DNA from 4 places in the Antarctobacter heliothermus genome. Region 1 is predicted to be linked to each of the others. Evidence: riboswitches for the same ligand, from Rfam matches in the RefSeq annotation. Region 1 holds a riboswitch; each other region holds the start of a gene.
What was found. Region 1 has a riboswitch for cobalamin ahead of ANTHELSMS3_RS12595 (DUF4198 domain-containing protein). Riboswitches for the same ligand answer to the same signal wherever they lie in the genome.

Region 1 (2,194 bases):
ATCCTCGGCAAAGCACCCTTGATCGTCCGATCCGTACAGTTCCACCACCAGAGTCGCCCCGCCCCGGTTGATGATATCCTCTGCCTTGATCACATGGGTGTGCATCGGTGACAGCTGATCCTGCCGGGAAATCAGCAGCTTTTCGGCGTAGCACATGCCGCGCCCGCCGGTCAGATCCGACAACAGCCCGTTGCGCAGGGTGAACAGAAACAGCCCCATCTCATCGAACCGCCCTTCGCCATAGTCGGTGATGTCCCAACCACAGCGCGAATCGATGACATGACGCGCCGCCCCGGCCTGTGCCACAAACGCCTCTGGCGACCACTGCGCAAAGGGCGGCAACGCAAAACCATGCCGTCGGATCAGGGCGTCCGCCTCTGTCATGATGGCATTGATGCGTGAGCGTTTCATGGCCTCTCCCCCGTCCAGAATGGCAGTCCTGTGTCCAGCTATCGACCGCATCCCGTCCCTCGTCAACCGGCGCGTCAACCGACCCGTCAACTGGCCGTCTCCATGCCGCACCCAAGCCCTGCCGTGTCGCTTTGTCCATTGCCCCGACGCAGACCATCTGTCAGACACGACCCCGTGACCGGTCCCGAAGACGCGTTCTTCGGGGGAAAGAGGGAATGCCGTGCCGCGCGCGTCTTGCGCGCCTAACCGGCAGCTGCCCCCGCAACTGTAAGCGGAGAGTCCGGGCCAAGACGCCACTGGAGAAATCCGGGAAGGCAGGCCCAGACACTGACCCGCCAGCCAGGAGACCTGCCGGACACCCGTCGCCCGCAAAAGGGCTGCGGTTTCCACCGGACGACGGGGTAAGCGTCTGGCCTTCGTCGCCCGGACTCCGTCCCGGTCCCGACATTGGCCGTCTCTTCCTGCCGTCCGTCACGCTCTGCGCCGGGGATGGCGCACAAGGACAAGGACGGCAATTGTGACTCTACTTCCCACTTTGAAACCCGCATTGGCATTGGCCTGTATGACGGTGCCAGCGGCGGCACCCGCGCATTTCCTGCTGGAATACACCGTCGACACGATGATCGAACGTCCCGGCGATGTGCCGGTGAAACTGGTGTTCTGGCATCCGTTCGAAAACGGTCATGTCATGGACCTTGCCCGCCCGCGCGAGTTTTTCATGCTTCACCGCGGGGAACGGACAGACCTGCTCGACACGCTGGAGCCCGTCACCTTTACCGGGCCAACCAACGGCGGTGCGGCCTACAAGGGCAGCGTGCCGGTCAAACGCGCCGGTGACTATGTGCTGGTGACAGTGCCAGAGCCGTATTTCGAGGAAACCGAAGATATCTACATCCAGCAGATCACCAAGTCGTTCCTCAATCGCGGGACGATGCCGACCGACTGGATGACTCCGGTGGGTCTGCCGGTCGAGATTGTGCCGCTGAACAAACCCTACAACATCCTCACCGGGTCGACCTTTACCGGGCAGGTTCTGGCCGATGGCAAACCCGTCGCCGGTGCCGAGATCGAGATCGAGTATATGGCCGCAGAGCCGGACATGGACAGCAGCAGCGCCTCGGCCCCCGTCACCACCCCGCCCCCCGGCGGCGCAGTTGTGGCGATCTCGGATTTGAACGGCTATTTCACCTTTGGCGTGCCGCGTGCCGGTTACTGGGGCTTTGCCGCCCTCGGGGCCGGGCCAGAGACCGAGCATGAGGGCAAAGAGCTGAGCCAGGACGCGGTGATCTGGATTCGCGCCTGGGATCTGGACTGAGCCATGCACATCGTTGACGGAGCCCTGTCCAACCCCGTCGCCATCGGCGGTGCCGTGGCCGCAGCGGGTGGTATCGCTCTTGGGCTGCGCAATCTGCCGCTGGAACGGATTCCGGCGGCGGGGGTGCTGTCGGCGGCGTTCTTTGTGGCCTCGCTGATCCATGTGCCCATTGGCCCGTCTTCGGTGCATCTTATCCTCAATGGTCTGGCCGGGTTGATCCTCGGCTGGGCCGCCTTTCCCACGCTCTTTGTCGGGCTGCTGCTTCAAGCGGTGTTCTTTGGCTTTGGCGGGGTGACGGTGCTGGGCATCAACACCGTGAACATCGCGCTGCCCGCCGTGCTGGTCGGTCTGGCCATCCGGCCGCTAATCCCGCGCAGCGGTCCGGTGATGGCTGCGCTGCTGGGTGGCTTTGCCGGCGCGCTGGCCATTGCGCTGACCACCTTGGGGGTGGCGTTGTCGCTGATGATG
Region 2 (2,194 bases), 1.1 Mb from region 1:
GCGGTGAACGTCAAACCGGTCTACAAGCTGATCACCGAGGAGCGGCTGACGGATTGGACCGATGCGGATGGACGGACGCGCAAGCTCTATGCCTTTACCGCGTGGCCCGGTGTTCCAGATTTGACCAACTGGACGCCTGACATGAAAGAGGGCGGCTATCCCGAAACGCTGTGGCAGCAATGCGTCTACGTCGACATGGACCTGAAAGGGCCAACCACCTCAACCGGCGTGGATGTGAATTGCAAAAGCCCCGGTGCCGGCAACATCTATTCCATCGACGATTTTATCGCCGTGGATCTCAAGGCGCAGAATGCCGCCTTTGTGAACAAGACCACCGGCGAGACCGAGGAAATCGGCGGCGATGGCCCGGCGATTGCGTTGCTGGTGGCGATGCATGTCACCTCACGCGAGACGACACAGTGGACATGGCAGACTTTCTGGTGGGAGGCGGATGCCGCGCACCCCAATACCCCCTCCAGCGCGGCGATTGCAGCGGCGCGTCCTTCGCCCCTTACGTCGCAGGCTGCGCATTACGCTATGGCCCCGGCCTATTCGATGCTGGTTCCGGCACAGCCGCTGGTGGGCGGCAAGAACGTCGGAGAATTGGTAACAGCGTTCAACCCCTATCTTGAGGCGGGCTTTGGCACGCCGATTATTTCGATCATGGAAACGGTCCAGACCCCGGATGGCAAGGGGGCGTGGACAACCACGACCACGGACATGGGAATCCAGACCAACTGCATGACCTGTCATGGCCTTGCGGCCTGGGGCGGGCGCGGATCCAACTATGCGGCCAATTTCTATGTGCCCCGGGATTACTGGGTTTTTGACACGGCCCTGGATGTGGATTTCGCGTGGTCGGTTGAGGCAATTGGAAATGCAATCAAGGCGATGGGGGCCAAAGACGACTGAGCACCTTAAGTTGTCCGAACAAAAGCAGGCGCGACATTGGGCGCCTGCTTTTGCCAATGAAGACGGATCGCGGGTTGTCGCGTTTGCCGTTTCACAGCAATCTGCCGCCGTCAGGTGCCCTGCTACGGGGAGAATCGGGAAGCTGGTTTAACTCCAGCGCGGGCCCGCCGCTGTAAGGGGGACGGAACGCACAAGTGCCACTGGGCTTTCCCGGGAAGGTGTGCGTTTCGACAGATCCCAAGCCAGAAGACCGGCCTGACGACATGGACCAACGCCTGGAAAGCGTCTGGTCGCAGTCACTTGCGAGGCCGCACATGTCCGATCCCCTGATCGCTCCCGAAAGGGCGCGCCAATTCACGCCAGCCGAACGCCGGGCGCTGTACGATGTCATCAATGCGCGCCGCGATGTGCGCAATGAGTTCCTGCCGGATCCGATCGCTCCTGACATGCTGCGCCGGGTGTTAGAGGCCGCCCATGCTGCGCCGTCGGTCGGGTTTATGCAGCCGTGGAATTTTATCCTCATCCGTAATGCCGCGCGGCGGCAGGCGGTACACGCGGCCTTTGCAGAGGCAAATGCCGAGGCGCAAGCCATGTTCGATGGTGAAAAGCGAAATAAATACGCGGGGTTGAAGCTCGAAGGTATTCTGAAATCACCACTGAACATAGCTGTAACCTGTGACCGTTCGCGCGGCGGAAAGGTGGTGTTGGGGCGCACCCATAACCGCGACATGGATCTGTATTCCACGGTCTGCGCGGTGCAGAACCTGTGGCTTGCGGCGCGGGCAGAAGGACTGGGCGTTGGCTGGGTCAGTATCTTTCGGCAAGAGGACTTGCGCGGTTTGCTGAGTTTGCCAGACACGGTCGAAGTGGTGGCCTATCTGTGCGTCGGGCACATCGACGAATGCTTTACCCAACCGGAATTGCAGGCACGGGGTTGGCGGCACAAGCTGTCCCTGGATGATCTGATTATGGACGACCACTGGCAATCAAATGCCCCTGTCGAACGAGATGTATGAGGCGTGGCACTGCGCGGGCTTTCCTTTCCCTGCCGCCCATGCGATAGGGACGCGCCAACCGATCCCTCCCAAGGAGTGCCCCCATGGAGATTCGCGAGGCTTTGACCTTCGATGACGTTCTGCTTGTTCCTGCGGCCTCAAGCGTGTTGCCGTCCACCGCTGACACGCGGACCAAGGTCACCAATTCCATCGCCCTTAATATCCCGCTGCTGAGTTCCGCAATGGACACAGTGACCGAAAGCCGTATGGCCATTACGATGGCGCAG
Region 3 (2,194 bases), on a different replicon from region 1:
CGCCAGCGTCGATGCACGAAATTGCCAGAGCACATCACCCGGAAAAGCCGGATCCACCTCGTGGAACGAGGGCAGCACGATTGCTGCCCCGGTCATGACTCCAGCATAGATTGCGGCCCCGATCAGCATCTTGCGGTGCCGGGAAGGGACGCCTTTCACCGCCGAGACGGCAAACCCGAGCGTTGCCAGCGACAGGGCCAGAAAGGCGAAATAAGCCAGCGTGCGTGCCCCGATCGTTTCGGAGTTGCCTACTGCGGGCGGATTCCCCGGAAACTTCAGCATGGGAACGACGATCACCGCGGCGAATCCCAACGCCGTGATCCAGCCCACCGTGGCTCGTGTCGATCCATGCAGGAACCGTCCCCGCGCCACAGCAAAGCTGATCGCCAGGATCCCGCCCAAGGCCGCACCGATAGCCGCAAGACCGACGAACAATCCCGGCCCAGCTTGCAAGCGGCGCGACATGCCAACCGCATCGGGATGATTCGGTGTATCAGCCGCGTGGGCGTGACTGTCGGCGACTTCTAGGGCGATGGCCGCGTCCAGCGCGGGTTCTCCAACGAGTCGCGCCACGCCGAACGTCACCACGGACGCCAGCAACCCGGCCAGCAGGCCGAACACAAGAAGACGTGTCATGCCTGTATCTTAGTGGCAGGGAAAGCCAAGAAGGTGGCGCGCATCATGCACGAATTCATGCACGTCTGTCCCGTGGAAAACGGACCATGCGCCCTGTTCTGCACCGACGAAATAGACCACCAAGACAGCCAACAGCGAAGCCAGGGCCGCCCAAGGGGCAATGTCCCGCAGCGGGATGGCGGGAAGATCGCTAGAAACGGCGGGACGGGTTGCGACAGTCATTTGGCACTCCTTTTGATGACGCGTCATGAGTATTCCCGGGGACCCGTGTCTGACTTACGCATGCGCGATCACAGTGGCGCGACCGTTCCGGATTCTCACCGGCTTCCGTGTTCCCCTACACTTAAGCACTAGGTCAAACTGCGCTCTCATGCCAACGGTTTCTCTCTTCACCTGTTCGAAAGTTCCACTATGCGCCTGATCCTTGTTGCCGCTCCCATGTCTGTACATCACCCCTTTCGCCTTGCCGCGGAATTGAGTGCTGCGCAGTTGCAGCGGGCGCGTACCCTTTCTGACCGGCTTCGTGGCAGCGTTTGCTGGACCGCGCCGGGAACCAGCGCGGTAGCCCTCGCGCTCGGGATGCAGCCGAACGACTGCCCGGCGCTCGGCGCGCAGGATTTCCGACGCTGGCCCGACATGACCCTGGACGAAATCGCAGCCAGCGATCCCGAATCGCTTTCGCTTTGGACCCGTGATCCTGAGATGCGTCCCGACGGGGGTACGTCACTGATCGACCTCTGCACAGCCGTGCGATCTTGGCTGGACCAGATGGCCTCCTGCCCTGCAAATCGCGTGGTGGCCTTGGCGACCCCGATCGTGCTGCGCGCGGTCCTTGTCAGCGCGCTGGACCTGCCGCCAATTGCCGGATTGCGGCTGGATATCCAGCCGCTCGTCCCGATCCACCTGGCACATGATGGTCTACGATGGACATGGCGACCCGGCACCCTGGACTGATCACGGCTTATCCAGGCCTGCGATGCTCGCCCGCACGTCAGCCTTGCGCGGATCACCCTCAGGCAACAGCGCATCCGCGCGAAGATAAGCCTCCCGCGCCTTGCCCATCTCATGCAGCACGCCAAAGGCATTCGCCAGCCGCAGCCATCCGCCCACGTCGTCCGGTTCGTCCTGAAGCCGGGTCGCAAGACGATCCACCATGGACCGGATGAAAGCCGCCCTGTCCCCGTCGCTCATCGCTTGCGCGGCGGCGACATCGGCGGCGCTGGGGCCGGGGGCGACAGGCGCACGCGCCGCGAGGGCCGCCCGCCCGAGTGTCTCCCCAAACGCATTGGCCTGCGCGATATAGGTGTCCATCCAAGGCTGGTATCCCGGCGTCTCGGCCAGTCGCGCGGTCAGGCGGTCATGGGCCGCCGCGGTATCCCCCGCCTGCGCGTCCGCAATCGCCAGGTAGAACGCCGCCGCCGGATTAAGCGGGTCGAGCGTCAGCGCCCTGTCCAACGCAGACACCGCGTCCGGCGTGACGGTCCCGTCATTGGCCCGGATCATCGCCTCAGCCAGCATCGACCATGTTGCCGACTCCGCGTCGTCGCGGGCAGAGGCC
Region 4 (2,194 bases), 1.6 Mb from region 1:
CCGGACCGGCGGGGATGTTGGTGGTTGCGCTGCTGTTTCTGGACGCCAGTGAACGGTTGGGACTGACATTGCGGGCCTTTGGCCCTGTGTCGGCGCTGTCGGCGATCCTGCTGATCCTCGCCATAGCGGCACTGGCCTATCGAGCCGTGTCGCTGATCCATGACGCGCTGATGGCGCGCGCCACGCTGACCCGCGCCTATACCGACGAGATTGTCCTGTCGCTCGCGCAGGGTCTGCTGAAACTGCTGATCATCGTGGGGGCGATCATTGCCTGCGCGGATGTGGTGGGGCTGCCCTATGAGGGCGTTTTGACGGGTTTGGGCATCGGTGGCGTCGCAGTGGCCTTTGCGGCGCGTGAGACCGTGTCGAACATCTTGGGCGGCGCGATCCTGTTGTCGGACCGCCCCTTCCGCAAGGGCGACATGATCGAGGCGGCAGGCGTCTTCGCGGTGATAGAGACGGTTGGCCTGCGCTCGACCCGGCTGCGGACGATGGACAACACGCTGATGATCATGCCCAACGCGCAGCTGTCGGATCAGGTGATCGTCAACTGGGACAACCGACAGCGGCGCAAGGTTCAAATGATAATCGGGCTGACCTTTGATACCCCGCGCGACCGGCTGGAAGGCTTTGTCGCGCGGTTGAAGGAGGTATATTGCAACCAGCCCGATGCGGACACCGACGATGTCACCATCGGGATAAAGTCACTAGGACCGCAAAGCGTCGACATCGAACTTTGGGGCCACTTCAAGGTTTTCACTTATGACGCGCAGGTGGCCGCGCAACAGGCGCTGATCCTCGACATCCTGTCGCTGGCCAAGGAGATGAATGTCGACTTTGCCTTTCCCACGCGAATGGTGCATCTGGCGGCGCTGCCACCCACGTCGGAGCAAGATGCCCACGCGTGATGGGCACACGCGCAGCGGTGTCCCCTCCCCTTTCTCATAGCAACAGACGCCGATTGCGCGCCCCTCCGCGCCGCTGTGGGCGCGGCAATGTCAGATCCAGCGCGCGCCCCGGATGGCGCAGCGATGTGTCCAGCAGCCCGCAAAAGACCGCCACCGCCGGATCGGTTCGAACAAAGGGCTGCGCCCGTAACCAAGCGCGCACTGCCTCTGCCTCATAGCTGGCACATCCGGGCAGGCCGCCCAGCCATTGCATGTATCCCATGCAGGCCAATTCAAACGCCCTTTCCGGGGTCTCTACCCGGCATTGCAATTGTGTCAGGATTAGTTCGATCGACATCGCGCCCTCCGCGCCAAGGGCGGGAAGCGGTTTGGATCAGCGATGTCAGCGGGCGGTGAAACGCCATGGGGCCTCGCATCTCCGGAGCACCCCGCCCGGGTTGAGTGAAAAACGGACCCGGATGGGCCCGACGATGGCAGGTCTCCTGACTTGCGGGTCAAGGCACAGTCCCGAACCTTCCCGGACCGAGGGTCCAGTGGCGTTTACGGGATGGCTCGCCGCTTACAGTTGCGGGGGCAGTCACGGCATTGGGGCCCTGCCCCGCACCGTATTCCCTATTCGACCGCGCAGAACGCGGTCACCATCGTCGCCAGAGTGGCGCAGCCGAACGGGCCGGTCAAGCCTGCGCCGCGCCGATATGGTCAAGAGTCACGTCGCCGGTTAAGGAGGAATCGTCCCACCCCATGCGCGGGGCCGGTCAACCGACACGTTGCGCCCTGTCTGGGGTACGCACCAAATGCGGAGAATGCCGTATGGCCATATCTGGGTTTCCCTCTGCGCCTTCCCGCAGTTCCTACGATGTCATCATCATCGGCGGGGCGATCATGGGATCGGCGACCGCGTGGTTCCTGACTGAAAACCCGGATTTCGACGGCAGCGTTTTGGTGGTCGAACGCGACCCCAGCTATGCCATGTGCTCAACCGCGCATACCTATTCCTGCATCCGGCAACAGTTTTCCGATCCGCTGAATGTGCGAATCTCGCAATTCACCGCCGAATTCATCAAAGATTTGCCCGACCGGATCGGCGATGCCCGCGCGCCGCGCCTGTCGGTTCAGAACTTTGGCTATCTCTATCTTGCCGACAACGAGGGCTTTGCCGATCAACTGCGGGGCAACGCGCAGATACAACGCGCCGCCGGAGCCGGGACCGAGTTGTTGACCCGTGATGAGATCGCGGCGCGCTATCCGTTTTACCAACTGGACGACATCCTGCTGGGGTCGATCAA

Region 2: linked by a shared signal. The riboswitch ahead of bluB (5,6-dimethylbenzimidazole synthase) and the one ahead of ANTHELSMS3_RS12595 (DUF4198 domain-containing protein) in region 1 are both predicted to bind cobalamin.
Region 3: linked by a shared signal. The riboswitch ahead of ANTHELSMS3_RS23795 (CbtB domain-containing protein) and the one ahead of ANTHELSMS3_RS12595 (DUF4198 domain-containing protein) in region 1 are both predicted to bind cobalamin.
Region 4: linked by a shared signal. The riboswitch ahead of ANTHELSMS3_RS20245 (hypothetical protein) and the one ahead of ANTHELSMS3_RS12595 (DUF4198 domain-containing protein) in region 1 are both predicted to bind cobalamin.

Annotation. Positions count from the first base shown of each region.
Region 1 covers NZ_CP022540.1:2,635,509-2,637,702, reverse strand. Annotated here, with positions in the region: gene ANTHELSMS3_RS12600 (D-lyxose/D-mannose family sugar isomerase) at 1-411, opposite strand, end outside; cobalamin riboswitch at 574-781, shown strand; gene ANTHELSMS3_RS12595 (DUF4198 domain-containing protein) at 974-1,726, shown strand; gene cbiM (cobalt transporter CbiM) at 1,730-2,194, shown strand, end outside.
Region 2 covers NZ_CP022540.1:3,701,461-3,703,654, reverse strand. Annotated here, with positions in the region: gene ANTHELSMS3_RS17565 (hypothetical protein) at 1-912, shown strand, start outside; cobalamin riboswitch at 1,008-1,185, shown strand; gene bluB (5,6-dimethylbenzimidazole synthase) at 1,227-1,928, shown strand; gene guaB (IMP dehydrogenase) at 2,012-2,194, shown strand, end outside.
Region 3 covers NZ_CP022541.1:257,744-259,937, reverse strand. Annotated here, with positions in the region: gene ANTHELSMS3_RS23800 (CbtA family protein) at 1-636, opposite strand, end outside; gene ANTHELSMS3_RS23795 (CbtB domain-containing protein) at 646-858, opposite strand; cobalamin riboswitch at 882-1,015, opposite strand; gene ANTHELSMS3_RS23790 (histidine phosphatase family protein) at 1,048-1,590, shown strand; gene ccmI (c-type cytochrome biogenesis protein CcmI) at 1,591-2,194, opposite strand, start outside.
Region 4 covers NZ_CP022540.1:4,268,912-4,271,105, forward strand. Annotated here, with positions in the region: gene ANTHELSMS3_RS20240 (mechanosensitive ion channel family protein) at 1-908, shown strand, start outside; gene ANTHELSMS3_RS20245 (hypothetical protein) at 943-1,245, opposite strand; cobalamin riboswitch at 1,364-1,566, opposite strand; gene ANTHELSMS3_RS20250 (NAD(P)/FAD-dependent oxidoreductase) at 1,719-2,194, shown strand, end outside.